DNA from 3 places in the Pedomonas sp. V897 genome. Region 2 is predicted to be linked to each of the others. Evidence: riboswitches for the same ligand, from Rfam matches in the RefSeq annotation. Region 2 holds a riboswitch; each other region holds the start of a gene.
The links. A riboswitch is a leader RNA that binds a small molecule or an ion and turns the genes downstream of it on or off. The one in region 2 is predicted to bind cobalamin.
Positions count from the first base shown of each region.

Region 1: it holds a riboswitch for cobalamin, as region 2 does, so the genes downstream of both, ACSJJU_RS10560 (TonB-dependent receptor plug domain-containing protein) here and ACSJJU_RS06155 (ABC transporter substrate-binding protein) in region 2, are expected to answer to the same signal.
Region 3: it holds a riboswitch for cobalamin, as region 2 does, so the genes downstream of both, ACSJJU_RS10625 (DUF1636 domain-containing protein) here and ACSJJU_RS06155 (ABC transporter substrate-binding protein) in region 2, are expected to answer to the same signal.

Region 1 covers NZ_JBPPGG010000003.1:361,960-372,288, reverse strand. The annotation lists gene ACSJJU_RS10565 (DUF7676 family protein) at 1-172, opposite strand, end outside; gene ACSJJU_RS10560 (TonB-dependent receptor plug domain-containing protein) at 253-2,130, opposite strand; cobalamin riboswitch at 2,337-2,586, opposite strand; gene ACSJJU_RS10555 (hypothetical protein) at 2,725-3,243, opposite strand; gene ACSJJU_RS10550 (TonB-dependent siderophore receptor) at 3,797-6,004, shown strand; gene ACSJJU_RS10545 (alpha/beta hydrolase) at 5,998-6,819, shown strand; gene ACSJJU_RS10540 (hypothetical protein) at 6,816-7,088, shown strand; gene ACSJJU_RS10535 (hypothetical protein) at 7,085-7,375, shown strand; gene ACSJJU_RS10530 (PepSY-associated TM helix domain-containing protein) at 7,372-8,937, shown strand; partial or broken gene ACSJJU_RS10525 (hypothetical protein) at 9,177-9,371, shown strand; gene ACSJJU_RS10520 (PEP-CTERM sorting domain-containing protein) at 9,712-10,329, opposite strand, start outside.
Region 2 covers NZ_JBPPGG010000002.1:8,243-18,571, reverse strand. The annotation lists gene ACSJJU_RS06185 (1-deoxy-D-xylulose-5-phosphate synthase N-terminal domain-containing protein) at 1-1,705, shown strand, start outside; gene ACSJJU_RS06180 (hypothetical protein) at 1,886-2,830, shown strand; gene ACSJJU_RS06175 (Pepco domain-containing protein) at 2,842-3,192, shown strand; gene ACSJJU_RS06170 (acyl-CoA dehydrogenase) at 3,271-4,512, opposite strand; gene ACSJJU_RS06165 (ABC transporter ATP-binding protein) at 4,656-5,450, opposite strand; gene ACSJJU_RS06160 (FecCD family ABC transporter permease) at 5,447-6,433, opposite strand; gene ACSJJU_RS06155 (ABC transporter substrate-binding protein) at 6,430-7,398, opposite strand; cobalamin riboswitch at 7,554-7,762, opposite strand; gene ACSJJU_RS06150 (hypothetical protein) at 7,895-8,233, opposite strand; gene ACSJJU_RS06145 (hypothetical protein) at 8,353-9,051, opposite strand; gene ACSJJU_RS06140 (hypothetical protein) at 9,216-9,380, opposite strand; gene ACSJJU_RS06135 (TonB-dependent receptor plug domain-containing protein) at 9,534-10,329, opposite strand, start outside.
Region 3 covers NZ_JBPPGG010000003.1:379,003-389,331, forward strand. The annotation lists gene cobN (cobaltochelatase subunit CobN) at 1-1,226, shown strand, start outside; gene cobO (cob(I)yrinic acid a,c-diamide adenosyltransferase) at 1,223-1,852, shown strand; gene ACSJJU_RS10600 (ABC transporter substrate-binding protein) at 1,849-2,760, opposite strand; gene ACSJJU_RS10605 (FecCD family ABC transporter permease) at 2,821-3,825, shown strand; gene ACSJJU_RS10610 (ABC transporter ATP-binding protein) at 3,822-4,598, shown strand; gene ACSJJU_RS10615 (glutamine amidotransferase) at 4,614-5,315, opposite strand; gene ACSJJU_RS10620 (LysR family transcriptional regulator) at 5,427-6,338, shown strand; cobalamin riboswitch at 6,423-6,611, shown strand; gene ACSJJU_RS10625 (DUF1636 domain-containing protein) at 6,757-7,164, shown strand; gene cobT (nicotinate-nucleotide--dimethylbenzimidazole phosphoribosyltransferase) at 7,161-8,204, shown strand; gene ACSJJU_RS10635 (histidine phosphatase family protein) at 8,201-8,818, shown strand; gene cobS (adenosylcobinamide-GDP ribazoletransferase) at 8,815-9,591, shown strand; gene ACSJJU_RS10645 (cobyric acid synthase) at 9,559-10,329, opposite strand, start outside.

The sequences.
Region 1 (10,329 bases), on a different contig from region 2:
GGCCGAAGATCAGTTTGTCCCAGTGATTTTCAAACAGGTCGCGGAACAGGGCCTCGAGCCAGTCCTGCGCAAGAGGCAGGGGCCATACATGGGCGCGCACGCGCCCGTCAGGGGCACGGCGCTCCTGCATCAATATGGGCTGTCGGGCTGCCGGAAAGTCGGGAGAAGTCATGGCGGGCATCTCCAAGATTCAGAAAGGGAGGGGGATGCGGGGCAGTGCATTGGCACCCCCCCGCTTCTCAAATGCCCGGATCAGAAGTTGACCCGGAGACCGCCATAAACGCTCGCCCCGAGCGTGTTCTTGCCCCAGCTGACCTGATAGTGCTTGTCGAAGACGTTCACGACGCGGCCATAGACCTCCAGCCGGTCGTTCAGTTGCCAGGACGACATCAGGTCAAACACGGTGTAACCGTCGGTCGCACCGCCATAGCTGGAGGCATTGCGGCTGCGGTAGCGGGCGCGCACGCTGACGCTCACATCCTCGATCGGCGTCAGCGTGACCATGGTGCTGCCGCTGTTCTTCGGGCGGCCCATGTCGAAGTAGCTGCCGTTTTCGTCGCTGTCTTCTTCTGCGGTCAGGTAAGTGTATGTTTGCTGAACGCTCAGCCAGTCGGTCGGGCGGAGTTGGAGAGCAAGCTCTACGCCAGACTTGCGGGTGCGGCCATACTGGGTGTAGCCGCCCCACTGGCCGACGCCGGAATCCCAGACGATTTCATTGCGGGTATGGCTGAAGAAATAGCTGACCTGCGCCGTGACCGTGTCGCCGAACGACCAGTCGATGCCGACATCGCCGCCCTTGCTGGTTTCGACATCCAGATCCGGATTGCCATAGGTCGGGTCAAACAGCTGATAGAGGCCCGGCGCTTTGGCACCCGTGCCATAGCTGGCCCGCAGCTTGATCTGGCTGCCGCCGACCGCGTCTTCGATCACATAGGCGCCGGTGACGCGATAGGTGTCAAACGTGCCGAAGCGGCTATTGTCATCAATGCGCGCTGCGCCCGTGAAGGTGAGGTTTTCCAGCGGGCGTACGGCCAACTCGCCATAGATCGATTTGGTGGTGACGTGAGCATAGAAGTCACCGCTGTAGAGCGTCACCTGCTTGGTTTTTTCACGCTCGATATTGCCGCCGACAGCCAGGCTGATCACGTCGTTCAGCTTGTAGTTAACATTGGCCGAGGCGCTGTCTTTGGTGCCGCGGTAAAGGTCGCCATCATCAGAATAGGAGGGGCCATAATACAGGCGCTCGGCGACATAGCGGCTTGCGGTTGCATCCGCATTCAGGCGACCATCCCGGCTTTTATAGCGCGCCTGACCAGCAAAGGCGTACTCCGTCTTGGTGACGGTGTTGCTGTTGTCAGACCCCGTGTTGTCGAGGTCGGAATCGGCCTTCTGCCAGAAGCCGATGGCCTGCAACTCAACCGTATCGGAGAGCTGGTAGCCGGTACGGCCGGAAATGCCATAGCGCCAGTAGGAATCCCTTTCCGTTGCCGGTCCGGTTCGCGGGTCGGCCAGCGAGGGGCCATCGTGGCTATAGCCGGTGGCGGTGATGCGATAATCCAGCTTGCCGTGCTTGCCGAGCAACGACGCGCCGCCGTTCCAGGTGTTGTGCGCGCCATATTCGCCCTGGGCGCTGAGACGCACGCCGTCTTCCGTTGCACGGCGGGTGATGATGTTCACAACGCCGCCGATGGCGTCCGAACCATAAAGGGAGCTTTGATTGCCGCGCAGCAGTTCGATACGCTCGATGTCGGCCGTGATGAGGTGGTCGGCCTGATACTGGGTGCTGGTGGAACTGGGATCCCCAAGCTCAATGCCGTCGATCAGGAACAGAACCTGGTCGTTATCCGAGCCGCGCACGCTGATGTTGACGTTATCGCCGGGGCGGTCGGTGGTGACCTGAACGCCCGCCAGATCCTGAAAGACCTCCTTGGCAAAGGTGATCTGGCCAAGGTTGAGGTCTTCGCGGCTGACAACGGTGTAGGCGCTGCCGATCTCACGCGCTTCAAGCGGCAGGCGGCTGGCAGAAACCACGATCGTGCCAGCATCATCGGCCGCGCTGTCCGCGTGCGCAAGGGTTGGAAGCAGGCTGAGGGCTGTCGTTGCCATCAGGGTTGAGAAAACGAATTTCATACGTCTGGTCTTCCGGCGTCCGAGCAGATTCGGGACGGCGGGAACATGCGCGAGCCTCCGCCATTAGCAGCGGATAGACGAACGGCATTGCACGCGAAAAATGGAGGACGCCTGTCTCCCTCTGCCGCGCGCACAGTGGCTCCCGCCACTTTGTTCGTCGCTCAGACGGAGAAATACCGTGCCTCGACCATCCCCTGGATCAAAGCAAGAGCGACCTAACGCCGGCAGGTCTCCTGGCTCGCGGGTCATCGCTTGATGGTCGGCCTTCCCAGGCTTGTGGTGCTTGGCACCGCCCAGTGGCTGCCCCTCCTTTGGACGGGAGAGGCGTGTCCATCTCGCTCACCGCTTACAGTTGCAGGGACAGCTGTGGAATTGAACAGGCGTCGGTTGCCCGGCGTATGTTCGCACCACATTCCCATATTATGCCCAAAGGGCACCGGCGCGATCAGCGGTTGATCCGGCAAGCGAATCAACCAGGCTCAGTTCATAGCGGCTTGTTTGATAATTTCAATACAGCGTTTTGCGCGCCTGAGGAACACCCGACAGTCGATAAAATCGCTCGAACGCTGGGCGGAGAGGCAAGTCAAGACCACGTCAGGGTTGCTCGCAATCGACCTGTCGCCAGGCAGTGATGATCTCTGGTTTTGAAAGGAGCCGCTCTATTTCCTGGGGCGGATAGGTGGAGAGCCGGATCGTGGAGCCCCGCAGGATCTGGGCGGTTCCCGACTGGCGCAGTCGGCCATCCTTGCTCCAGCGCAGCCGCTCGGCCGGGCTGATTGACAGGATTTTTTTAACTTGCCGCGGGCTTAAGGGTTTCTGCGCGATGGCGGAAAGCTTTTGCACGATGGCATCACGCAGTTTCTCTGCATGGTTCGCCATAGCCAGGGGAAACGCGCACTCTCGCGCAGTCCGCACGATGACGGCGCCGGATTGCTTCATCAGTCGCTTGAGCGTGGCATCGCGATCGCCGGCATGAACCTTCAGTCCGAGGGGAAGGTCTCCTGCTACGCTTACGCATATCTCAGCAGCGGTTTCCGTGCGGACTTGGCTTACAATGCTGCGAATGCGCACGTGATCCGGTTCGTTGTTCGGTCCTGTCGTTTGACTGAACATGTTCGTCTGGCCGGGCTGGGGTCTACCGCCCTCGGTAAGCGGAGCGAGGCGGGATGACGGATTGGTGTGTGCCCGTCAAGTTTTTTTGAAAGGCAAATTCTGGCCAAACCGGACCCGCATTGGACTGATCTCGTTGATCGCCGCGGTCTCCAAAAGTCTTATAATCAACGGCTTGAGGTTCTGTTGCCGATGGTATAGCCGGAAGCAAGCTGCTGTCAGGCCAGGTTCTGGCCACGGTAAATGAGCCGACCGGTTCAGCCGAAGGGAGGGCAAGGTCCGACCGAACGCAATGTGAAGGCGCGACAGCGCCGTGTCGGTAAATCCGGCCTAGCAACTCCTGTAAAAAATGCTTCGGAGATGCCCGTATCCTCCGGGTCCGGCGAGCGCGGTCTGTACGGCCCGGAACTGGCCGGTCAACTCTTCCTCTCTGTTTTTCCAGCCGTTTGGGCGTCAGACCTTCCGCAAACAAGCGGAGAGAGGATCCGATACTTTCGTATTGCAAATGATAACGACTCGCACTAGCACTGCCTCCAACACATGTTTGGGGGTTCCCATGATCAAGCGCACCATCAGCCTCTACCTTATGACGGCAGTCGCCTGGCCGGCTCTTGCAAACGACGTTGCAGATAACGATGCGGCTCAAGGCAGCCGCGAGATCATCGTCACGGCGACGGGTCGTTCCTCGGCCACCAGCACCACCAAGACCGACACGCCGATTATTGAATCGCCGCAGTCGATCGCCGTCATCAACCGGGATGAGATCGATCTGCGGGCCTCGCCCACAATCGCCGACGCTCTCAGCTACACGTCGGGCGTTCAGGCTGAGGCCTTTGGCATCGACAGCCGTGTCGATGAGGTGTCGGTGCGTGGCTTCGGCGCGGGCGGTTTCTCCTCGAACAACAACTTTGTGGATGGCCTGCGCCTTCCCTCCGGCGGGCAGTGGACACGGCCCGGTTTCGATACGTTTGCGGTTGAGCAGATCGAAGTGCTGAAGGGCCCCTCTGGTGCACTCTATGGTCAGACGGCTCCGGGCGGCGTCGTCAACATCGTGACGAAGCGGGCAACGGACCGCTTCCATGGGGAGGTGCTGCTTCAGGGCATTGGCACCACCTCGCTTGGCCGGTGGAATTATCAGGCGGCAGCGGATGTGGGCGGCCCGGTCTCCGATACGCTCTCCGTCCGGCTGGTGGCGCTCGCCCGTGACGGCAATACGCAGGTCAAGGATGTGAAGATCGGCCGTTATTATGTCTCGCCATCTGTCACATGGACGCCAGGCGACAACACAACCTGGACCATGCTGGCCCAGTATCAGCGCGATGAAGGCGGCTCGACATTCCAGTTCATGCCGGAACTCGGCACGCTGAGACCGACCAACGGCCGCTATATCGCCAACGATGACAACCTTGGCGAGCCCGACTGGAATGACTTCGACCGGGATCAGTTCCTGATCGGCTCGTTCCTGTCCCACCGGTTTGGCGAGAACATCACGCTTCGCAACAACACGCGCTACACGCATCTGGAGACGCTGTATCGCGTCGTGGTGCTGTCAGGAAATACGCTGACCACGTGCCCGGCCAACATTGTCGGCTGCATTCCGGGGCAGACGATCGGCCGGCGCGCAGTGCAGGGCGTGGGCGAAAGCGACGGCTTTGCAACCGACACCCAGCTGGAGGCGAAATTCTCGACCGGTGCGGTACAGCACACGCTGCTGGGCGGCTTCGACTATTTCCACACGGATTGGGAGCATTATCGGGATCTGGTGGCAGGTTCGCAGGTGCTGCCGTTGCTCGACTTCTTCAACCCGGTGCCGCGGGGCTCTGCCACCTATAAGGACAACCTGAGCCCGCAGATCTATAAGGAAACGGTCAGCCGCCAGTCCGGCGTCTATGTGCAGGACCAGATCGAGGTTGGAAATCTGCGCATGACCATCGGCGGCCGTCAGGACTGGGCGAAGGACAATACCTATAATCCGGTTACTGGTGAGCGCTTCATCACCAAGAGCGATGCCTTTACGTGGCGCGCAGGCGCGGTTTACCTGTTCGACAATGGCCTTGCCCCGTATTTCAGCTATGCCGAGAGCTTCCAGCCGCAGGTGACCGATCTGTCGTCCAGCCTCAACGGCGAGCCGTTTGATCCGACAACGGGCCAGCAGTACGAAGCGGGTATCCGATTCCAGCGGGGCAACAACATTTACGTGACGCTGGGCGGCTACCAGATCACCCAGCAGAACATGACGACGCCCGATCCCAACGGGACGCTGTGCGGCACTTCGACCTGCCTCGTGCAGACCGGCGAGGGACGTATTCGCGGCATCGAACTGGAAGGCAAGGCCAGCCTGCCGTGGGGCATGGCTGTCATTGCAACGCTGACCCACAGCGACAGCAAGGTGACCAAGACCACCACGCCCGAGCAGCAGGGCAAGGAACTGCCGCAGGTGCCGGACTGGATGGCCTCGCTGTTCCTTAACCAGAGCCTGACCTCCGGGCCGCTGACCGGACTCGGGTTCGGCGGCGGCATCCGCTACACCGGCAAGAGCTACGGCGACAGCAACAATACGCTGAAGATCCCCGACTACACGCTGTTCGATCTGTTCGTGCGGTATGACCTTGGCGCTCTGAACCCGTCGCTTTCGGGTATGTCCGTTTCGATCAACGGGCGCAACATTGCCGACAAGCGCTATGTGGCGACCTGCACGGGGGTTGCGGCCTGCTACTACGGTCAGGGCCGCAGCGTGACGGCGCGGGTGCAATACAAGTGGTAAGGCTGGCGGGCCTTTTTCTCTCAGTCCTGCTGCTGATGGCGCAGCCTGCCTGGGCTGCGCCATGGGAGTTGCCGCGATCCGACGTCATCGAGATGGCGGCAGGGGATGGACACGTTTACCGCGTGCTGGTGGCCTGGCCGGAGGGCGAGCCACCCGCCGCGGGCTGGCCGGTGCTGTGGATGCTGGATGGCGAGGACAACTTCGCCCTCGCTGTGCAGACTGCGCGGCGTCTCACCCGTGGGCACCCGAGGGAAGCGCTGAAGCATGGGCTGATCGTGGCCATCGATTCCGGGCCGATTGCGCGGCGCATTCTGGACTATACGCCTGCCGTGCCGGGCTATGCCATTCCGGAAGGACGGCCAGCGCATGGCCAGAAAACCGGCGGAGCCGAAGCCTTCCTGTCTTTCATCGAGACAAAGGTGCGCCCGCACATTGCCGCACGCTGGCCGATCAACACGGCACGCGAGACGCTGGCGGGGCACAGCTTTGGCGGTATTCTCGCACTGTATGACCTGCGCCGTCACGGGAACTTCGATGCCTATGCGGCGATCAGCCCGTCGCTGTGGTTTGCAGATGGCAAGGCGCTGCCGCGCGAGCGGCCGGCGACGGCCAGGACCGTAATCCTTGCCGGTTCGCGCGAAGGGGGCCCGGCCAACGGGGTTCTTGAGCACGGGGAGCATTTGGCGGCTGAACTGCGGGAAGGCGGTGCTGACGCGCGGTTCGGTCTGCTTGAGGGGCACACGCATGGAACCACCATGCTGGCCGCGATGATGGATATCGTGCGCCTGGCCTTTGGAGGGGAGAGGTCCGAATGATCGCCTGGATGGGAGGGCTGTTTGTCTGCGTCGCGGCGTTGCTGCTTTATGCAGCCTCGCCAAACCAGAAGTTGACCCGCGTCAGACGGTGGGTCTCGGGGCTTGCGTATCTCGGCGTTGCCGCCTTTGCGCAAGGGCTCGTCCTGCTGCTGCAATGGGCAGGTCCGGCCACGGCGGTTTTTATTGCATTAACGCTGGCCATGCTGGTGTGGACGGTGGTGCCGCTAGGCATTGCCTGGCTGCGTTCGTCAACGGAGGCTGGCGAATGAAACCGCTGTCGAGCCAGGACTGGTTGGGGAAGTCGAGCGCGGGACTGATCCTCGGGTTTCTCCTTGCCCTCGGGCTGTCTGGCCTGTTCAAGCTGGCCAATGGCGTGGAGGAAGCATTCTTCTCCCTCAAGGGTCAGTTCTCCATGTGGATGATCTCGCCGATCTGGGGCCTCATCCTGAGCTTCTGTTTCCTGTTCGGGTCGCCCGCGCGTGCTTGGGGCTGGCTTGGGCTCGCCAACCTTCTGCTGTGGGGAGCCTTGTGGGCGCTGGGGGGAATCGCGCTATGAAAATCCGCACCGACATCGTCAAGATGTACAAGGAAATTCACGGCTGGGTCGGCATCATCTCCGGTCTTGCCCTGTTCATCGCCTTCTATGCCGGGGCGATCACCATGTTCGAGGAGCCGCTTCAGCGCTGGGCCTCGGCCCCGACGCGGCTGGCTCCACCGCCGCCGCTGGACCGCACGGACGAACTGGTCGCCAAGGTCATTGCCGCCCACCCTGAAGCCGCGACGGACTATGATATCCACGTCGAAACCGGTCCCGATCGACCAGCTCGCATGTCGTGGGAAGTCAGAACCCCGGGCGGCGATGGCCATGCACCGCGCGAGACATTTTATGCCTCGCTCGCGCCGGACGGCGGCTTGCAGGTGGAGCGCGAAGGCCCGTCACCGGTCGCGCAGTTCGTGGATGTGCTGCATCAACAGGTGGGCTTGCCGTTCGAGCATGAGATTTCCATGCCGATCATGGGCGCGATCGCGCTGCTCTATACCATTGCGATTGTGTCCGGCCTGATCGTGCTGCTGCCGAGCCTTGTGAGCGATCTGTTCGCGCTGCGCATCGGCAAGAACGTCAAGCGCATGTGGCTGGATGTTCATAACGTGCTCGGGTTGTTCAGCCTGCCGTTCCATCTCATCATGGCACTGACGGCCATCGTCTTTGCCTTCCATGACCAATTTTATGATGCACAAGGCGCGCTGTTCGGCGGGAAAGATCGCCGCCCGCCGGTCAGTGTCGCGCCGCCTGAAGCCGGAGGCCAGACGCTGGCGCCAACGGAGGTGCTGCGCCGGGTTGCGGAGCAGGCGCCGGGCTTCACAGTGCAGCAGATTTCCTATGGCGTGGATCGTGCCGAGCAGCCGTCGCTGCGCGTTACGGGCCGCGATCCGCGTTATGGCCTGCGCGGGCCGACCTTCGGCCTGGTGGAGCTGGACCCGGCAAGCGGCGCGTTCACGTCAACGGATTATATGCCGGGCCATCAGGATGGCTGGGGCGCAACGATCGCCAGCTTCTTCGCCCTGCATTTCGGCAGCTATGGCGGCACGCCGATCCGCTGGTCCTATTTCCTCATGGGGCTGGCCGGGGCTTTCCTGTTCTACACCGGCAATCTGCTGTGGGTGGAATCGCGCCGCAAGCGTGAGCGCAAGGATGGCTTGCCGGAGCAAACCAGATCCACCCGGATGCTCGCGGCTCTGACCATCGGCGTGCCGCTGGGCTGCATGGCCGGCATTTCGGTGACGGTTGCCGCCGCAAAGCCGCTGGGCCTTGGCGCTACCGAGGGGATGCACAGCGCCATTTATTACGCGGTCTTTCTCGTCTTTGTCGGCTGGGCTTTGCTGCGCGGCGCGCCGCGCGCAAGCCTTGAACTGACGGTTGGCTGCATTGTCGCCATGCTGTGCATTCCCGCTGCCACCCTGCTGACCATGAACTCTCACCCACCGGTTCTGCCGATTGTCGATGCCGTTGCCATCACGTTGGCAGCCGCGTTGATGGTGTCGCTTGTGCCTGCCGCGCGGCGTAGCAAGCATGGTCCGCGTGACAGCGTCTGGTCACGGCAGACAGCGAGCCCATAAACCAGATTGTTCAGCGGCGGGGATTAGGCTGCACTCACGGCTGCGTGAGTGCAGTTTCCGCATTCTGGGGTTCCCGGTAACAGCGCAACGAAGTTGGTAGGTCCTCGTCATTGGCCGTGTACGTAAGAATACCATTGGACCGGGATAGGTTAAGCTGGAGCCGGGACGTGATTCATGCTCCTTTAGGACTGGAGAGGTTGATGGCACGACGTTGATATGCGCAGGCGGACAAGGAGTGGTCGATTATCGCGCCCTTGCTTCCCAATAAACTGCGGGGAGTTCCGCGGATCGATGGGCGTCGGGTGGTCAATGGTATTCTTTGGCCGTTCCGCTCGGGGGGCTGCCGGGTTCGAGATCAGGGAACGGTATGGGCCATCGACAACGTGCTACTTCCAGCTTCTCTGCAGGCACAAAGCCGCCTGATTTGCCATTGATCTGTTTAGCCAGCAGGTAGTCTGAGCCTTGTTCGACATAGGTCAAATCCGGCCCCCGCAACCAAAACGATAAAAGCCAGCCCCAAGGGCTGGCTTTTGGCGTTTTTGGACGTGAGGGCTCGGTGAATGAGCCGACCGGTTCGGACCAAGGCGCGTCAGCGCCGAAGGTCAACGCGAGCAAAGCGAGCGGTAAATCCGGCCCCCAGCTCAATTCCAAAAAACAGCAAATCCAGTAACCGCAACCACCGATGCAAAACAGCCCCGGCGCATAAAGCCGGGGCTGTTCTTGTTTGCGGTAAAGGCGGCCACACGGCCGCGTTCGGCTGCCCTTTCCAGACCGTCAGCGCTCCATACCGGCCGATGCCTTTGCGCGGCGACGGCGGGCAAAGGCGCACCCTGCCAGGGCAATCCCGGTCAGCGCAAGCCTGCCCGGCTCCGGCACAGACGCGGCCTCCGGCGCTTCGAAACGAAGCGTCAGGCGCACATATTCGCCGACGCCGTAATCGTCGACGTCATAGCCGAAAACGCCAAAGAAATTGACGACACCATCACTCAGGATGGCGAGAAGTTCAGCTTCGGTCAGCGTGGCTGTCACGGAGATCAACGGGTCTACGCCTTCGTCATACATCATGTCCCACCCATCCGGGCCGTGATTGCCGACACCCCCAAATCGGTCGTCCGACGGGTCGCCATTGGCCAGCCGCCCCAGCGAGATGCCTTCGATGGAAATGAGAAGCCACTCTATAACTTGGTCGGATTCTCCATACCACTCGACGGTCAGGGTGCCGGGACCAACAGCAGCGGTCGGGGTCCCGGTCAGCTGGAGGGAGAAGCTGCCTGCCGTCGGCCAGCAAATTCCCAAGTCGCAGTATTCAGTGACCTCCACCGAACCGCTGTATGGAGCGGCCAGGGCTCCGGCAGCCGGCATCACGGCACAGAACGCTGCCGTCACGGCTGC
Region 2 (10,329 bases):
CTCGATGGGCTGGGAGGTGGTGACGCTGAAATACGGCCGCCGCCAGCGCGAGGCGTTCGCCCGTCCCGGCGGCGAGCATCTGCGCGAGTGGATCGACAACTGCCCGAACGCGGACTACTCCGCCCTTACCTATCAGGGCGGCGCGGCATGGCGGGCGCGCCTCATTGCCGACATCGGCCATCAGCCGGGCGTCAAGGCGCTGCTCCTCTCCTACAGCGACGAGGAGTTGGCGAGCCTGATGACGGGCCTTGGCGGCCACTGCATCGAGACCATTCTGGAGGCCTTCGCCGAAGCGGAAGGGTGCGACAAGCCCCGTCTGTTCATCGCCTACACCATCAAGGGCTATGGCCTGCCGCTCGCCGGTCACAAGGACAATCACGCCGGCTTGATGACCCCGACGCAGATCGACGGCCTGCGCCAGAAACTGGGCATTCCGCAGGGCGCGGAGTGGGACCCCTACGGCGGGCTGGACAATGAGACCCGCGCGCGGCTGGAGCAGTTCGTGAAATCCGCGCCCTTTGCCAGCCCCGTGAACCGGCGGTTCACCGCGCCGGCCGTCCCGGTGCCGGACGCAGGCGAATTTCCTATCCCGCAGGGCGAGGAGCAATCGACGCAGGCGGCGTTCGGGCGCATCCTGCTCGACCTCTCCCGGCAGGACAGCGCGCTGGCCAAGCGCTTGGTCACCACCTCGCCGGACGTGACCGTCTCCACCAACCTCGGCGCGTTCGTGAACCAGCGCGGCATCTACAGCCGCAGCGAACGGGAGGATGTGTTCAGCCAGGCGAAAATTCCGAGCCCCCAGAAATGGGTGGCCCATGCCCGCGGCCAGCACATCGAACTCGGCATCGCGGAGAACAACCTGTTCCTGATGCTGGGCGCGCTCGGCCTCTCCCACACGCTGTTCGGCGCCCGGCTGCTGCCCATCGGCACGCTCTATGATCCGTTCATTGCGCGCGGACTCGATGCGCTCAACTACGCCTGCTATCAGGACGCCCGCTTCCTGCTGGTCGCCACCCCGTCCGGCATTACGCTGGGGCCGGAAGGCGGCGCACACCAGTCCATCCACACGCCGGTCATCGGCATGGCCCAGCCCAAGCTCACCTATTTCGAGCCGTCCTACGTGGACGAGCTGGCACATGTGATGCACTGGGCCTTCGCGCACATGCAACAGGAGGACGGCGGCTCGGTCTATCTGCGCCTCAGCACCCGGCCGCTCAAGCAGATCCCGCGCGACAACGGCGACTGGGTGGGCGACGCGCTCAAGGGCGCCTACTGGTTGAAAAAGCCGGGCCCGAATGCGCAGGCGGCCATTGCCTTCACCGGCGTGGTGGCGCCGGAAGCGCTGGAAGCGTGGGAGCAGCTGGCGGAGGACATCCCGGGCCTTGGCCTGCTCAGTGTTCCCTCGCCCGACCTTGTCCACCGGGACTGGATGGCCGCGCGCCGCGCCCGCTGGAAGGAAGGCGTGAGCCGCACCAGCCATATCGAGACCCTGCTCGCCGACCTCGCCCCCGATGCGGGGCTGGTCACGGTGCTGGACGGCGCCCCCGGCACGCTGTCGTGGCTGGGGTCCGTGCGCGGCCAGCGGGTGAGCGCGCTCGGCATTGAAGACTTCGGCCAGGTCGGTGATATCCCCGACCTCTACCACTACTACCGGCTGGATGCGGAGGCGATCATCGACGCCTGCGCCGACCTGTTCCTTTCCTGACACCGGAGCGTTATCCTTCCGGCACGGCCTTGGGGGCGATCACTCGCTTGTCGATCATTCGGTTGATCGCCCCGGCCGCGCCGTACCTTCCGCACCGTACCTGTTGAGTCCGCGCAATCACGGCCGCCCCGACACGCCTTTGGGTCGTTCAGGGCGGCAGTCGGGAAGGAGCCGGGCTCGATGGACTATACCGACGAATACCTGCGCGATTCTCTGCCCCGGGAAGATCCGCCAGAGGGTGCCGTACCCGATGAGGTGGAGGAGGAGATCCGCGCCTGGCGCCGCCGGGGCGAGCTGGCGGACCCGGACCTGGTCGCCCGCAGCACGCGCTGGACCTACGCCCTGTTCGCTGCGCTCGGTGCGGGCCAATACCGGCACACCAACGGCCTCTTTGCGCCCCTTGCCGGTTTGCCGCCAGCGCGCATTCTCTCGATCGGGCTGTTCGATCCGCTGGAGTGGCCCGGCTTCGGGCTGGTGATCGACCTGCCCCCGTCGGGCGAAGCGCCCTTCCGGCGGCTTGACAACATCGAGTTTCCCCGCCTTGGCCGCGACTTCCCGCTCGTCCTGCGTCAGGGCGAGCCGGTGCTGCATTCCATGCCCCATCCGGCGGGTGCCACCAGCGCCTGCTGGGGCCGTTGCAACCGGTCGGCGGTGTGGGGCGTGCTGACCGCAGGCCACGCCATCTCCGGCAACAGGCCGGGGCGGACGGTACGGATGACGGACGGCAGCACCGGAACCCTGATCCGCTCCTGGTACCAGCCGATCGATGCCGCGTTTGTCGCGACCCGCAGCCCCCGGACCCCGCCCGCTGCTCTCCCCGTCCTCAGCTTCCCCGCCGCTGGCCAGCCGGTGCGGCTTGCGCTGCAAGGCGGCCCGCAGTCCCGCACCATCGTGCGGGTCATGGATTCGATGGGCGTGCTGAACACCCGCGAGTTTGCCGTTCTCCAGTTTCTGGATCAGCCCGCAAACCCGGGCGATTCCGGCGCGCTGGTGATGACGCCAACGGGCGAGGCGGTGGGCCTTTACAAGGGGGCGATGGCCTCGCCGGAAACCAGGTCGACCGTGGGGCTCGCCCAGAATTTCGAGCAGGCAATCCACGCCCTCGACATCACCCCCTATCTGTGAGGACAGGCACCATGACGAAAGCCCCCGAGACTGCGTGGCAACTGTCGATTTTCGTGCCCGGCGGCACAGAATCCGGCGATGCCCCGCTGCCTGACGAGGCGGTGCGCACCCACGCGCTCAAGGATCACTTTCCCCTGTTCGCGCAGGTGAAAAAGGTGCCCGCCAAATCCGTCGAGACCCAGTGGCGGCAGACGCTGGAGACGCTGATGACGCTCACCACCGTCTCCCCGGACTCTGACCGCTGGACCCTTGAGCAGATCGAGGTGGGCCTGACGCTCAGTGCCAAGGGGGAACTCCTGTTCATCGCCGAGGCCGGCGCGGAGGCCAGCATCAAGCTCACCCTCAAGCGCAAGGAAACCTGACCGCGAGGGGCCAGGCGCGCGGATAAAAAAACGGCGGGGTTACCCCCGCCGTCATGATTTGCCGCAGGAAACTGACGCTCAGGCGAAGGCCTGAAGGCCCGTCTGCGCCCGCCCGAGAATGAGCGCGTGCACGTCGTGCGTGCCCTCGTAGGTGTTGACCGCCTCCAGATTCATGGCGTGGCGGATGACATGGAATTCGTCGGAAATGCCGTTGCCGCCGTGCATGTCGCGGGCGATGCGGGCAATCTCCAGCGCCTTGCCGCAGTTGTTGCGCTTGAGCAGGGAAATGGCCTCGGGCGCGAGCTTGCCCTGGTCCATCAGCCGCCCGGCCTGGAGGCACGCCGTCAGGCCGAGGGTGATCTCGGTCTGCATGTCCGCCAGCTTCTTCTGGTAGAGCTGCGTTGCGGCCAGCGGGCGGCCGAACTGCTTGCGGTCGAGGCCGTACTGCCGCGCCGCATGCCAGCAGAATTCCGCCGCGCCCATCGCGCCCCAGGCGATGCCGTAGCGGGCGTTGTTGAGGCAGCCGAACGGGCCGCCGAGACCCTTGATCTCGGGGAACATGCGGTCCTCGGGGATGAACACGTCATCCATCACCACCTCGCCGGTGAGGCCGGCGCGCAGCGAGAACTTGCCCTCGATCTTGGGCGTGGAGAGGCCCTTGTCGCCGCGCTCCAGGATGAAGCCGCGGATTTCGTCCTTACCCTCCTCGTTGGCGAGCTTGGCCCAGATGACAAACACCTGCGCGATCGGCGAATTGGTGATCCACATCTTGGAGCCGTTCAGCACGAAGCCGCCATCGACGCGGCGGGCGCGGGTTTTCATGCTGGCCGGGTCGGAGCCCGCATCGGGCTCGGTGAGGCCGAAGGAGCCCACCCATTCGCCGCTGGCGAGCTTCGGCAGGTATTTCTGACGGTGCGCCTCGGTGCCGTAAGCGTAGATCGGCCACATGACGAGGGAGGACTGGACGGAAATCGTCGAGCGGTAGGCCGAGTCCACCCGCTCCACCTCGCGGGCGATGAGACCGTAGGCGACGTAGGACACGCCCGGGCAGCCGTAACCCTTGATGGTGGCGCCGAGGAGGCCCAGCTCGCCTGCTTCCGTCATCATCTCGGGGAAGAACCTCTCGTGCCGGTTGCCTTCCAGCACGCGCGGCATGAGCTTTTCCTGACAGTAGGCGCGCGCCGCATCGCGGATCATGCGCTCTTCCTCGGTGAGGCTTTCCTCCAGCAGCAGCGGATCCTCCCAGCGGAACTTCGGCCAGACGATCTTCTTCACGCCCTGCGGGTTCTCAGCCCCCTGCTGGATGCTCGCTTCGCTCATGGTTCCAGTCTCCTCCGATACGCGGCCACGGGCCACCGCCCCTCTGGCTCAGGAGGTAGAACATTCCACCAAACCGTGCCAGCAGCCACAGCCAAAGCGACGGGGGGCGGCGCGATTTGCCGATCAAAATGACGAACCCGGCGTCAGGCCTGTACCTCGCCCTGCATGCGCCGGGTGGGCAGAACCACCCGCTCGCCGTCGGCAGCCCGCAACACGTCCACCGCCACGCCATAGGCGGCGGCCATCACTTCGGGCGTCAGCACGGCAGCCGCCGGCCCGTCAGCCACCACGTCGCCCGCGCGGATCACGATCACCCGGTCCGCCAGCCGCCCCACCAGCGCCAGATCATGGAGCGTGACGACGACCCCCTTCCCCTCCGCCGCCAGGTCCCGCAGCAGGTGCACGATGTCCAGCTGATAGGCGGGGTCCAGCCCGGCCAGCGGCTCGTCCGCCAGAATCCAGAGCGGCTCGCCCGCCAGCACCCGGGCAAGCAGCACCCGTGCCCGCTCCCCGCCCGAGAGCGTGAGCACATCGCGCTGGCGCAGCGCCTCCAGCTCGCAGCGGGCAATGGCGGCCTCGATGGCCGCGCGATCGGCCGGGCCGGGCGGCGCGGCGAAGCGGCTGTACGGCAAGCGGCCCAGCGCCACAACCGCTTCCACCGTCAGCCCCCACGCCACCTCCCGCCCTTGCGCGAGAAAGCCGATGCTCCGGGCGCGCTGGCGCGGATCGAGCGCTGCAAGGTCCGCGCCGTCGAGGCGGACCGTACCCGCCGAGGGCCGCCGCCCGCCGCTGAGTGCGCCCAGCCAGGTGGACTTGCCCGCCCCGTTGGGGCCGAGCACGGCCGTCACCTCGCCCGCCCGGAAGCCGAGGCTCACCGGCCCGAGCAGGCGGCGGCTCGCGGCTTCGACGACAAGGTTCTCGCAGGCGAGCGTACTCATGCCAGCTGGCTCCGCATCTTGAAGAGGAGGAACAGGAAGAAGGGCGCGCCGAGCAGCGCCATGACAATGCCCAGCTTCACTTCCGTGCCGCCGGGGAGCACGCGCACCAGCGTGTCCGCCGCCAGCACCAGCGCGCTGCCGCCGAAGATGCTCGGCACCAGCAGCGCGCCGGGGCGCGCGCCGACAAACGGGCGCAGCAGGTGCGGCACCACCAGCCCGACGAAACCGACGATGCCGGTGACGGCCACCGTCGCCCCGACCGAAATACCAACGCCCAGCAGCACGCGCCGGTGCGTCGCGGACAGGTCGATGCCCATGGTGCGGGCGGTCATCTCGCCAAGGCTGAGACCGTCGAGCGCCCGGCCCGTTGTCAGCAGCAAACCGCCCCCCAGCAGCGCGAAGGGCAGGATGAGAAGCACATCGTTCATGCTGCGGTCGGTCAGCGCCCCCATCATCCAGTTGATGATTTCGGCGGTGGCAAAGGGGTTGGGCGCGATGCTGATGGCGAAGGAGGTGAGCGCGCTGGCCAGGCTGTTGAGGATGATGCCCGCCAGAATGAAGGTGGCGACGCGGTTGGTCTCCACCGCCAGCGTGTAGAGCAGCGCCGTCCCCGCAATGGCGGCGGCCATGGCGCAGGCGGGCAGCACCCATGCTGCCGTGCCGGAAATGCCGAGCCAGATGGACAGCACCGCCCCGAAGGCGGCGCAGGCCGAGACGCCCAGCACGCCCGGGTCCGCCAGCGGGTTGCGCAGATACCCTTGCAGCACCGCGCCCGAGAGGCCGAGCACCCCGCCCACCAGAATGGCCAGCAGCGTGCGCGGCAGGCGCAGCTCCGCGACGATGAACCAGGGCACGCTGTCGTCCCCCGCGAGGAGGCCGAACGGGGGCACCCACACCTTGCCCGCCGCGAGCGAGACCAGGGACAGCACGAGAATGAGGCCGCCAAGGACCGACAGGATGAACAGGGAGGACGCGCGGTTCATGACGCTTTTTCCACGGCAAGGCGCGCCGCCGTCAGATAGCGGGCGGCGTCGATCAGGGAGGGGCCGCCGCAATAGAGCAGTTGCGGCGGATAATAGGCGCGCACCATGCGCCCCTTCAGCCGCCGCAGCACCGGGTGCTCCAGCACGCGGTCCTGCACGGCCGGATTTCCGGTCTCGAGGCGGGAGGTCAGCAGCAGGCGCGGCGGATCGGCAACGAGCCGTTCAAGCGGCACCACGCCCCAGAAGCCGACGCCATAGCGCGCGGCTTCATTGACGAGCCCGGCGCGGCGCAGGAGATCGTTCTGCAACGTGCCCGCGCCCGGCGAGAAGCCGTCGTGCTGGAAGATCAGCGTCGGGATGGGCGGGCCGCTCGCGGGAATGGCGTCGAGCGCCGCCTCGATGCGGCGGGCGAGCGCCTCCCCCTGCTCGGGGTGGCCAATGATCCGGGCGACCTCCCGCACCTGCGCCAGACTCTCCGCCACGGTCGAGGGCACAGGAAAGGTGGCGAGCGGAATGCCCATGCGCTCCAGCGCGTTGCGGGTGGCGGGCGCCGTGTGCATGCTGGCGAGCACCAGATCCGGCTTCAGCGCCAGCACCTCCTCCGCCGTCGCGTAGGTGTAGGGGAAGCGTCGCGCCAGCTCCGCGACCGTCGAGGTGCGCGGGTTGTGCGAATAATGGCTCAGCGCCGCGATCTGGCCGGGGTCCGCCACGTGCACCAGAATGGCGTCGAGGCAAGGGTCCGTCGAGACGATGCGCCGGGGCGCGGCGGAGGAGGCAGCGGAGGACGCGGCAGGCCCGGCGTTGGACGCCCGGCGTTGATCTGGCAAGCGCCCCTGCGCCGTCCCCAGCCCCATGATGCCGAGGGGCACGCCCACGGCAAGCGCCAGCGCCGCCGCAAGCGCCGCCAGCTTTTTTCGACCACCGGTTCGCGGCGCCTGTTCGCGCCACCCCACGTTCTCAGGCACGTTCCATAACCCGCGCGGCCGGGGAGCGCTTGCACGCCGCCCGGCACGGTTCACCCTCACAGCCTGCGGCAAGGGATGCAACCGCACCCTCGCCCGGCCATCTCGGCTGTCGTCTCACGGGAAAGAACCGCGTGCCCGGCGCACCCCGGCCGGACAACAGACGACTGCGGCAGGCAGGTCTCCTGGCTTGCGGGTCATCGTCTGCTGCGCGCCGCCTTCCCGGGGGTCCCAGTGGCGTTCAGGCGCGCGAACTCGCCGCTCACAGTTGCGGGGGCAGCCCCGGATTAGCCGGCTGCAAGAACCGGCGCGTCACCGGGTTCCCTTTTCACCCCATGGCTGGGGAACCTGTCGCAACGATTGGGGTACTCCCGGCGCAAAAAACCGTCAAGCAACCGATTTGCCGATCAAAACCGAACGGCGGCACGAAAAAGGCCGCAAGCGTGCGGCATCCACCGCAGCCACGGCCCGATTACGTCGTTGCCGATGGGCGCGGCCGTTACGGGCGCCGCTCCTTGCCCTTGTCTTGCGAGCCGCGCGTCTCCGCTGACGGCTTTTCGCCTGCCTGTCCGGCGGCGGCCTTGTCCCGGTCGGGGTGGGCGACGTGATCCGTCTCCGCATGTTGGTCCGAGGGCCGGAATTCGCATTCGGTCGGCTGTACCCGGGGGCCGTCCACCACCATCGACACCGGATCGCTGGCCGGGAAGGACTCCTCGATCGCCTCGTCCAGCGCCTCGTCGGTCCGCTGCTCCTGCGCCGCGCCGCATGCCTTGTCCTGCGTCTCCTGCTCGGATTGTTTCTTGTTCGGGTCGGCGGACGAAGGGGTCATGTTCTGCATTGTGTTACTCCATCCTCAAAACCGGAACGGCTCCGGGGCCCTGCCCCGCGCGCTCCGCTCCTATTGAGGAAACCCGCCACCGGCGCCTTCTGTTCCGCTGTTCCGGCGGCAGCGGCGTCTCAGCGCCCCTCGACCGTCACCGTCCCGGTCAGGCTGAGGCGCCCGGAGGCCACATCCATCACCCGCACGCACAGAACGGGCGGCGTCAGATCGCTGCTGACGAGCATGGTGGCGGTAATGCCGTCGTAGCGAAGCAAGGCGGGGTCTGCGAACAGGCGGCGCGGCACCTGCACCTCGACCGTCGTGCCGCTGAGGGTAGCCGGGAAGTTGGGCACAGTGGTGAGCACAGGCAGCGCCCCCGGGCTGGCGGGCGGCCCCTCCTCGATCCTGAGGCCGAACGGGCCGCAGCCCTTGCCCGGCGCGGCAACAAACCAGTGCGGGTGCCAGCCGCCCGAGAGCTGCTGGTTGCCCACTGTCTCCACCAGATCCGGGTGGCTGACGAGGCCGAGGACGAGAAGCCCCCGCCCATGCGGAAAACCGCCCACGGCGGAATCGGCGCTTGTCGGCCACAGGTAGGCGAACATCTGGCTCCCGCCCAGCTGACCCGTGGGACCGGGCCTGCGCACGCCCGCCTCACCGCGCAGGGTCATGCGGAAACGCACCACGTCCGTGCCGGCCCGCACTTCCACCGAGCGGATATCGAAGGAGGGATCAATTACCTGATTGTCGGGCGACGTCAGTGCATCCCCGAGGGCAACCCCGCCGAGACCGAGGCCCGTCAACAGGATTGCAACGGTCGCGAAGCGGTTGGCATGCATGACGGTCCCCCTTTCCTTTCGTCAATAAAACGAAAAAGAGACGCGATTGCTCCACAGGACACTTGCCGGTCCTGTCGGGGGCCGGAACAGGGATACGGGGCGGCGCGGCCACCCCGTATCCTGTCACGACAACAGACCGTGCCGCCTGTGCGGCGCGGCCCGGTCTACTCCTGCTGGTTCCGGTCCTGCTTCTGGCGCTGTTGCTGCTGACGTTGCGGTTGCTGGCGCTGCTGCTGTTGCTGCTGCCGTCCGCCGCGCTGCTGCTGATTGCTCTGATCTTTCTGGCGTTGATCTTGCTGGCGTTGATCATCCTGGCGCTGGTTTGCCATTGGTCATCTCCATGTTTCAGCCACGCCCCCAAGCGGTCAACGGCAGCGGGTGAAACATGTTCCGCGCACGCCTCTCGCAGAAAAAAACGGGGCGGAGGGACACTGTCCCCCCGCCCGGGATGGACCGCCCAGCGGTCCGGCCCTGATTTCGCGTCAGTAGCGGGCGCGCAGACCAAGATACACGCCGCGCCCCAAGGTGCCGTAGCCGCGGATCACCTCGTAATCCACGTCGAACAGGTTATCGATGCGGCCATAGACCTCGAGCCCCGGCGTCAGGGCATGGCTCGCCCGCACATCGACCAGCGTGTAGCCATCGAGCCGGTTGGCGTTGCCGGGGGAGTCGTAGCTGTCGCCGACCATCACGAGGCTGGCGGAAAAATTCGTCCGCGCGGTCGCCGCCCAGTTCACCGAGGTCTGGAAAATGTCTCGCGCCCGGCGGGCGAGATCGGTGTCCGTCACCCTGTTCAGCGGCTCGAGCCAGGTATAGTTGGCCTTGATGACCAGCGCGTCGACGGGCTGCAACAAAAGGCCCAGCTCCACGCCCTTGAACGAGGCGCGCCCCACGTTGTCGTAGTAGCCGTAGCGGCCGGGGCCGCACATCAGGTCGCCCCCGGTGCACGGCACATAGTCGATCTGGTTCTTCAGCTTCTGCTCGAACCAGGTGGCACTGACCCGGATGCGCCCGTCCACGAAGCCCTGATCGAACCCCGCTTCCCAGCCGTCGCTGGTCTCCGCCTCGAGGTCCGCGTTTCCATAGGCGCTGTAGACCTGATAGAGGCTCGGGGCCTTGAAGCCCTCGCCCCAGTTGGCGCGCAGCAGCGTATCGCTCTCCTCGATCTGGTAGGCCCCGGCCACGCGGAAGGTGGTGTGCGCACCGAAGGTGTCGTGATCATCACGGCGCACGCCCGCCGTCAGGGTGAGGCGTTCGAACAGCGTGGTCTGGCCCTGG
Region 3 (10,329 bases), on a different contig from region 2:
TTCTGCCGACCGGACGCAACTTCTATTCGGTCGACACGCGCAGCGTACCGACGCCCATGGCCTGGCGGCTGGGCGAGCAGTCCGCCCGGCTGCTGGTGGAGGATTACCTCCAGCGCGAAGGCGTGTGGCCCAAGGCCATGGCGGTGACCGCGTGGGGCACCTCCAACATGCGCACGGGCGGCGATGACATCGCGCAAGCTTTGGCGCTGATGGGCGTGCGTCCGCGCTGGGAGTGGAGCAGCGGACGCGTGACCGGCTTCGAGGTGATCAGCATCGCTGAACTCGGCCGTCCGCGCGTTGATGTCACGTTCCGCATCTCCGGTTTTTTCCGCGATGCTTTTCCTGAGCAGATCGCCCTTCTCGACAGCGCGGCGCGCGCCGTCATGGTCATGGAGGAAAATGAAGACGACAATCCCGCCGCCGCCCGCTTCCGCGCGGAACAGCACAAACTGGAAGCCGCGGGAGTATCGCCCGAACAGGCGGCGCTGCGCGCCGGCAACCGGGTTTACGGATCGCGCCCCGGCGCCTATGGCGCAGGCCTGCAAACCCTGATCGACGAGCGGATCTGGGAGACCCGCGCTGATCTGGGAAAAATGTATCTCGAATGGGGCAGCTATGCCTACGGCGGCGGTCAGGATGGCATCAGCGACCTTCCCGGATTTTCCGCCCGGCTGTCGCAGGTTGATGCGAGCGTCCACAATCAGGACAACCGGGAACATGATCTGCTCGACAGCGATGACTATTACCAGTTCGAGGGCGGCATCGCCGCTGCCATCGAACATCTGACCGGACGGGCGCCCCTGTCCTATCACCTTGACCACAGCCGCCCCGAAAAGCCGGTCGTGCGCACGCTCGATCAGGAAGTGGCGCGGATCGTCCGTGGTCGCCTGACCAACCCCAAGTGGATCGAGGGCGTGATGCGCCACGGTTACAAGGGCGCGTTCGAGATTGCCGCCAGCATCGACTATCTATTCGGCTTTGCCGCCGCCACCAATGCCGTGCGCGATCACCATTTCGACGCGGTCTTCAGCGCTTATATCGAGGATGAGCGCGTGCGGGCGTTCCTCAAGGACCACAATCCCGATGCCCTTCAGGAAATCATGGCGCGCCTTGCCGAGGCGCTGGAGCGCGGGCTGTGGCAGCCCCGCTCCAACAGCACCGCCATAAGCCTGCAGGACCTGCGCAACACCCTTGCAAACCGTCCCCCGGAAGGAGAGATCCCATGACCGAGACACCGGCCGCCACCGGCAAAGTGCGCACCGAGGAAGAGCATGCCGCGCGCATGAAGAAAAAGCAGGCGGCGCGCGCCAAGATCGAGGCGACCAAGACCCGCGAGAAGGGCCTGCTCATCGTCCACACCGGCAAGGGCAAAGGCAAGACGACGGCCGCCATGGGCATGGTGCTGCGCTGCATCGGCCATGGCAAGAAGGCCGGCGTCGTACAGTTCGTCAAAGGCGCGTTGCAGACCGGCGAGAAGGTGGTGTTTGACGCCTTTCCCGACCTCGTCGAATTCCGCCCCATGGGCGAAGGCTTCACCTGGAACACGCAAAACCGCGTCCGGGATATGGAGATGGCACGTCAGGCCTGGGAAGAGGTCAAGCGGATGATCAACGACCCCACCTACCATCTGGTGCTGGCGGATGAGCTGAACATCGTCCTGCGGTTCGACTACCTGCCGATTGACGAAGTGCTTGAAGTGCTGGCGGCAAGGCCAGAGATGAAGCACGTGGTCGTGACCGGCCGCAATGCGCCGCAAGCGCTCATGGACATGGCGGATCTGGTCACGGAAATGACCGAGATCAAACACCCTTACCGGGCAGGCATCAAGGGTCAGCCCGGCATCGAGTTCTAACGCTTATGTGCAATGCCTGCCCTGCCCGCACTGGCCTGCCTGTCGTGCGCCTCGATCTGCTGAACGAGCTGGCGGACCGCCTCGACGTAGGTCGGCCCGCCGCAGACCGTCAGCGACTGGGGCAGCACAAGGCGAGGAATATGGGCAAGGGCCGGGTGCTGAAGCATTTCCGTTCCCTGATCCGTCACCCGCAGCGCATCCGCCTCGACGATCAGGAAGTCGGGGCGGGCTGCAACGATTTCCTCAAGGCTGATCTGGGCCAGCACCGGCTTGCCCAAGCGCTCTGCAAGGTTTTCAAGGCCCGCCCGGCGCATCATCTCATCGACCAGCGTGCCGGTTCCGGTCATGAATCCGCGACGCTGGTAATAAGCTGCCACACGCCCCCGGCCCGCCGGGTGAATATCTGCAAGGCTCGCCTCCATTTGGCGGATGAGCGCCTCGCCGCGTTCGGTATGGCCGACAGCGGAAGCAACATCCCGGATTTGTGCCTTGATGTCCTCGTAGCTGTTTGCCGTATGGACAGGCTGTATCGGAATGTTCTGCGCCGCCACATGCGCGGCAACGCCCACGCGCCGCTGGCTGGAGGCAATCACGAGATCCGGTTTCAGTTTCAGCACTTCCTCAACCGTTCCGCCCGTGTACGGCAAGGCCGCTGCCTCCCGGCTGACCGCCGACATGACCGGATCCCGGGCAAATCGCGTCAGGGCTGCAATCTGCCCTTTGTCCGCCAGCGCGACGAGGTACTGATCCGCACACATGTTGAGCGAGACGATGCGCGCAGGCGCGGCCTGCGCCACGGTCGCCGAAAATACAAGGGCATGGAGCGCAACGCTACACATCGCCCAGACCCTCCATCCCTGCTTCATGTTCGCACCAACCCCGGATAAATCCTGACTGGCTGCCGACATGAGACATTTCCACCCGGGACACAAGTGTGACGGGACGACCGATCGAAGCCGAGGTCATTTGTGAAGACGCCAGAAAACGAAACATCGCGGAAAAATCTGATAAGCCTGCTCTTGATCCTGATTGCAGGAACGGCGGCAACCTCTCTGTTGTTTGGTCCCGTCAATCTCTCCTTTGGCGAACTCTGGGCCGCACTTCTGGCCAAGGGCGATCCGGTTGACCAGATTATTCTCTGGCAACTGCGCCTGCCGCGCACGGTGCTGGCGTTGCTGGTTGGCGGCATGCTGGGCCTCGCCGGTGCGGTCCTGCAGGGATATCTGCGCAATCCTTTGGCCGAACCCTCCGTGCTTGGCGTTTCCAATGCGGCAGCGCTCGGGGCCGTCATCGCCCTTTATTTCGGGCTGGCGGAGCTGAATGATTTCCTCCTGCCGCTCCTGTCGATTGCCGGCGGGCTTGGCGCGCTGGCACTCCTGTTCGGACTGGCCGCCCGCCGCGACACGATCCTCAGCCTCATCCTCGGCGGCATCGCCATCGGCACGCTGGCAGGCGCGGCCATCAGCCTTGCGCTCAATCTGTCGCCCAATCCATTTGCCGCCATGGAAATCACCACTTGGCTGCTCGGATCCCTTGAGAACCGCTCCCTCACCCATATCTGGATTGCCCTTCCCTGCATTCTGTTCGGCGCAGGGCTGCTGCTGCGCACAGGTCCGGCCCTTGATGCCTTGTCGCTCGGCGAAGACTGCGCCGTCAGCCTTGGCGTTGATCTTCGGCGTTTGCGCCTTTTCATCGGCATCGGCGTTGCGCTTGGCGTGGGCGGTGCGGTTGCCGTCTCAGGCGCCATCGGCTTCATCGGCCTGATCGTGCCGCATCTGGTCCGCCCGCTGACCAGCCGCAATCCATCGGCAGTTCTGCTGCCCTCGTTTCTGGGCGGTGCTGCGCTGCTGACCGGAGCCGATGTGCTGGTGCGGCTGATCCCTTCCACCAATGAGTTGAAGTTGGGAGTCGTCACCGCATTTCTCGGTATCCCTGTGTTCGTCTACCAGCTGCTGCGGGAGCGTCGGATATGAACGGGTTGCGCATACACTCGCTTGAGGTGCAATTGGGCAACCGGCTGGCTCTCAGCGATATAAAGGCCGAGTTTTTGCCGGGCCGCCTCCATGCCATTCTCGGCCCCAATGGCGCGGGCAAATCGACCCTGCTGCGGGCGCTTGTTGGAATCGAACCTGCTATCCGCAGCGAGATCTTTCTGGACGGCCAGCCCTTGAGCGCCCTCTCGCGCCGCCAGCGCGCCCAAAGCATGGCCTATCTGCCGCAAAGTCCGGTGGTGCATTGGGGCATGACCGCACGGCGCGTCGTGGCATTGGGACGCCTGCCCTACACCCATGGCCACACGCGCCTCAGCGGCGGGGATGAGGACGCCATCACCCGCGCCATGACGGAAACGGATACGCTTGGCTTTGCGAACCGGCCGATCGACCAGCTTTCAGGCGGTGAGCGTGCCCGCGTGCTGCTGGCCCGCGCCCTGGCGGTCGAGGCACCGATCCTGCTTGCCGACGAGCCGCTCGCCGCTTTGGATCCTGGGCACCAGATCGATGTGATGCGCTTGCTGCTGGATCAGGCGCGACGCGGCAAGACAGTCATCACGGTGCTGCACGATCTGACGCTGGCCAGCCGCTACTGCGACACGGTGCTGGTGTTGGACAATGGCCGCGTAGCAGGCGCGGGAGCGTCCGATATCGTGCTAACACCAGAGCTGCTCGCCCGCGTTTACGGCATCACTGCGCTGCGCCAAACGGAGGACGGGCGGACTATTCTCTATCCGAGGGGTCGTGCGGGTTGATGGAGAAGACGCAAGTCATCCGGCGTTGCCGCGTCTGAGAACATACTCTGCGAACAAACGGAGCAAACGGGCCGCCTCTGGCGTGTCAGGCGCATCTTCCGGATACGCCCCCGGGGCGAGACGGGCCTGATAAGCCTGAATAGCCGTGGCGGAAAACTCCGGATGGAATTGCACGCCCCAGGCGCAATCGCCAAAGCGAAACGCCTGACACGGCTCCTGCGAACTCCAGGCAAGGCGGACCGCACCCGGCGGCAGAGCAAGGACGGACTGCTCATGCACCACATGGGCGGGAAACACCTGCGGCATGTGTTGGAACAGCGGATCGGATTGCCCGACTTCCAGCTGATGCACCATAATGGTTCCCAACTCCCGCCCGTCAGCCCGGTATCCCACAACGCCGCCAAGCGCATGGGCAAGCAATTGGTGCCCAAAGCAGATGCCAAGCACCGGAACCCTGGCCTCCACGCAGCGGAGCAGCCATTGGCCGAGTTGCTCGCTCCACGGTGCCCTGTCGCTGACCATGGCATGCGACCCTGTCACCACCACGCCGGCAACCGAGGCCGGCTCTGGCAAGTCAGGCGCTTCGCGCGCATCCACATGCGAGACATCGCACGTCAGGCCCAGACCTTCAGCAATCCAGTCATGAAAATCACCGATCCGGGTACGTAGGTCTGCAAAGGTCTCGCCAGCGCGAACGATGATAAGGGCTCTGGACATGGCAACGCTCCTGACAGGGCCGATCAGACAGGTCGAACAGGCCTCTTGCGCCAGGATAGCAAACCTGAAAAGAAGCAATAATCGCCGCCGAACTGCAAAGACTTGTTCCTCATGCGCATAAATCATGATGTCGCGCTGTTGCCCGATATGGCCCTGTTCGCCCAAGTGGTGGAGGCGAGCAGTTTCTCCGAAGTCGCCAGAAAGCGCGGCATGACACCCTCTGCCGTCAGCCGCTCGATCGCGCGGCTTGAGCGCGCCACCGGCACCCGCCTGCTGCATCGCACAACCCGAAAGCTGAGCCTGAGCGAAGCGGGCACAGAGATGTACCAGCATTGCCGCGACATGCTGGATGCCGCCCGCTCGGCTTTGCAGGTCGCGCACCAGCGCGAGATGCGACCTGCCGGAAAACTGCGCGTGAGCAGTCCGCGTGCCCTTGGGCGCTTTTTTGTCCATCCCCACATCGCCCCGTTTCTGCGCACCTATCCAGACGTTGATGTCGAGCTGCGGCTGGATGACCGCCCTCTCGACCTTTATGATGGCGATATTGACCTGGCGTTTCGGGTGACGGATGATCCGCCGGCCAGTCTGATGGGCCGCAAGCTGTTCCGGATCGAACATGTCATCTGTGCAACGCCGGCCTATCTCGACCAACACGGCCGCCCACAGCACCCTCGAGACCTGAAAGGTCATAGCTGCATTGCCTTAAGTCGGGCCGTTGACGACTCCCGCTGGCGATTCACCCGGGCCGGCAAGACGATCAGCGTGGATATTGAGGGTCGTTATACAGTCAATCACGCCGGTGTCCGGCTTGATGCGGTCTTGAGCGGGATAGGCTTCGGCAGCCTGTCGTTCTTCATGGCCAGGGACGCGTTAGAAGCAGGCCTGATCGAACAGGTATTGCCCGCCTGGGCCTTCAAGACCAACTATCACGGCGACGTCTGGTTGCTGTATCCGCCGACCCGCTATCTCCCTGCCAAAGCGCGATGCTTTATCGACTTCATTGCTGAGCGCCTTCAGGCCTGACCTTCGCAAGAAAACCCAACCGGCCTGCCGCACAAATCCGCGTAGAACGGCCAAACGGGTTGACGGCAAAGCGGCAATATTCATATGACCCCACGTGCAACAGGTTTCCCCTTTGGGGAATGAAAACGGGAACGGGGTGTAAATCCCCGGCTGTCCCTGCAACTGTGAGCGGCGAGTCTGCGGTCATGAAGCCATTGGGAATTTCTCCCGAGAAGGCGACCGGCACGGCGATGACCCGCAAGCCAGGAGACCTGCCTGTTGTCGTCGTCTATCGGCCGGCCAGGGACTGCCGGACGAACGGGACCTCCCCGCATGACGGCATGAGCGCCCTTTGACCTGCTGCCACGTGCAGCAGCGCGAGGGGCATCTGTTGTGAACCATGGCCTGCGCTCTCCCGCAGGCCGACGGGAGAGGCAATATGCTCACCCCAGTTGATGATGTGGCGGCCGTTGTCGTGTGCAACACCTGCCGCTTCGCCAAGGATCAGCCATCCGACGCTGCTGGCCGCCGCGGCGGGCGGGTGCTGGCAGACACCTTGCGCGGCGTCCAGCAAACACGTCCCGAATACGCCGCTGTCGCCATTCAGGAAATGCCCTGCCTGTTCGCCTGCAGCGAGCATTGCACCGTGCATCTGCGGGCGCCGGGCAAGATCGGCTATGTGCTTGGGCGCTTCAACCCAACGGCCGAGGATGCCGCCGCCATTCTCGACTATGCCGTCCGCTACGCCGCCAGCCCCGAGGGCGTGGTGCCCTACAAGGACTGGCCCGAAGGCGTCAAAGGCCATTTCATCACCCGCATGCCTCCAGCCGGATTTGTTGCAGAATGACCCTGTTTCCTGATCGCGCCGCGTTCGACGCCGCGCTGGCCGCGCTTCCTGAACCGGCTGCAATGGCCATTGAGAGCGCGCGTGCGCACCAGAAAAGTCTGTGCAAGCCGGAAGGCTCGCTCGGACGTCTTGAAGACATCGCCGTGTTCATGGCGGGCTGGCAGGGAACGCCGCACCCCAGGCTGCGCCGCGGCCAGACCATCGTCTTTGCCGGCAATCATGGCATTGCACGCTATGGCGTCAGCGCCTTTCCGCCCGAACTCACCTGCGGCATGGTCGAGAACTTCGAGCGCGGCGGTGCTGCCATCAATGCGCTCTCCTTGACGGCAGGGCTCGACTTTAAGGTGGTGGCGCTCGACCTTGACCGCCCGACGAGCGACTTCACCACCGGCCCTGCCATGAGCGAATCCGAGACGCTGGCTGCGCTGTCGGCAGGCGCTGCGGCGGTTGAGGACGATCTCGACCTGCTCGTCATCGGCGAGATGGGCATCGCCAATACCACTACCGCCGCCGCGCTCGCCTGTCTGGTTTATGGAGGCGAACCGGCCGAATGGGTCGGGCGTGGCACCGGCATCGACACGGCAGGTGTTGCGCGCAAGACCGACGTGGTCGAGCGGGCCATGGCAGTGCATCGCGAGACGCCGCGCACGGCGCTCGACCTGCTGGCGGCAGTGGGCGGACGCGAACTGGCCGCCATGGCGGGCGCTGTGCTGGGCGCGCGGCTGAAGCGCATTCCGGTCGTTCTCGACGGCTTCATCTGCTGCACCTCGATCGCGCCGCTGGTTATGCAGAATTCTGACATTCTTCATCACTGCATTGCCGGGCACCAGTCGGAGGAGCCGGGGCATGGCCGGGTGCTGAAACACTTTGGTCTGTCGCCCCTCCTGCGCCTGAACATGCGGCTGGGCGAGGCGAGCGGCGCTGCTGTTGCGACTCTCCTGATCCGAGCAGCGCTCGCCACGCATACGCAAATGGCAACCATCGAGGAGGCCCTCGCCGGTGCTGCGCCGCGCCCGCGGGTTGCCGAGCCGGCCGAATGACCGCAGCGCCATCCGGTGCCTGTTCTCCCTGGCCGCTCTGGCTGCTGCGCCATGGCACGCCGGTTGAAACCGGTGTGCTGCTCGGCTGGACCGACGTCCCCCTGTCCGGCAAGGGGGCGCAGGCGGCCGAGGCGCAAGCCGGGCGGCTGGCGCAACAGGGCATCCAGCGGATCATCACATCCGACCTGACCCGGTGCCGGGAAACGGCAGCGGTCGTGGGAAAGCACCTTGGCCTGCCGGTGATGGACGATGTGCGCTGGCGCGAGGTGAACTTCGGCCTGTGGGACGGGATGGCCCCCAACGCGCTCCCGCAGGACAGCCTCTCACGGTTCCAGACGGACCCGGACCTCCACCCGCCGCCTGGCGGGGAGCGCTGGCAGGATTTACGACTGCGCGTGGGCGAAGCACTGGAGGCGTTGGAGCCGCAGGCGACGCTTATTGTTGCTCACGGCGGCAGCATGAGGGCCGCGCTTTCGATCCTCCTCGACTGGCCGCTCGATCACTGCTGGGCAGTTGATCTGCCCTATGGGATTCTGGTCCGCCTTAACCTGTGGGAGACGTGCCCGCGCACCGCCCAGCTGACCGGGCTTTTTCGGGTGGAGGATGGGCTGTGACAGCAAGTGCCCCGACAAGTACGGGTATCAAGCTTCATCTGAAGCAGGCGATGCTGGCCATTCAGTTCATGACGCGCGTGCCCCTGCCCGCGCTTGACGTCTCCGCCGCTGATTTTCAGGCGGCCATCCGCTGGTTTCCGCTGGCGGGTCTCGTCGTCGGCAGCGCCGTCGCCCTCGCCTTTACACTGGGAAATCTCATCAGCCCGTGGCTCGCCGCCCTTGCAGGCGTTGCCGCATGGGTGTGGGTGACAGGCGCGCTCCATCTGGATGGCCTTGGCGATCTGGTGGACGGCCTGGCGGCAAGCCATGGCGACCCAGACAAGCTGCGCGCCGTCATGAAGGATCCGCATATCGGCAGCCTCGGGGTCAGCGCTTTGGTCCTGCAACTGCTGGCCAAGACGATCCTGCTGCACGAGGTGGCGCTTGCCCCGTACCCGCACGCCGCCATGCTGATGGCGGTGTTGCTCATCCCGGCCCTGGCCAGGATCGGGCCGCTGCTGTGGACGCTGTGGCTTCCGCCCCTGCACGCAGGCCTCGGCTCAACGTTTCGCGCAGGCGCAGGCCCGCTCTGCCTTGCGCTCTGGACCATCGGGCTCCTGGCGCCAGCCCTTCTCATCGCGCCCGCACTTTGGGCAACCGTGGGGCTGCTCGTACTCTGGGGCGTCTGGCTTAAACGCAAGCTGGGCGGCGTTTCGGGCGACTGCCACGGCGCAGGCATCGAACTGTGCGAGACCGGACTGTTACTTGCCCTGATAATTGCCAGCACGCTCTGACAGCGCAATCAGCGCGTCTACGTCCACATGCTGTTCAAGCCTTTCGGCAATGGCATCAAGCGCTTCATCCACCACAGCTGCGTGATCCGCCCCGCCTGCAACAGGACTGCCCCCAAGCAGCCGCACCCATGCGCTGCGCTGCGCGGCCTTGTTGAACAGCCCATGCACATAGGTCCCCATGATCCGCCCGTTTGCGGACATGGCGCCATCCGGCCTGCCATCCTCCAGCAGCGCCATCGGCCGCGCGGTGTCAGGGCCAATGGTCGTGCCGATGTGCATCTCGTAGCCATCAAACGCCGCATCAAGCGCCGTGCCCGCAACGGTGCGCAGCGCCTTGACACCAGCCAGCACCGTATCGACCGCCAAGAGCCCAAGTCCATTGACCTCGCCCGCCGGACCTTCGACACCGCTCGGATCAGCGATGGTGCGGCCCAGCATCTGGTATCCGCCGCAGATGCCCAGCACGCGCCCGCCGCGCCGCACATGAGCCAGGAGGTCGATATCCCAGCCTTCGGCCCGCAGGAATTCAAGGTCGGCAATCGTCGCCTTGGATCCGGCCAGCACCACAAGGTCTGCATCAACGGGCAGCGGTGTGCCGGGGCGGATCATCCGCACCTCTACGCCCTCGGTCTGGGCCAAGGGATCAAGGTCATCAAAGTTGGAGAGACGCGGCGTGATCGGACAGGCGATGACGAGCGGCTTGTCCTCGGCCACCGTTACCGGCGCGCGCTCCAGCAC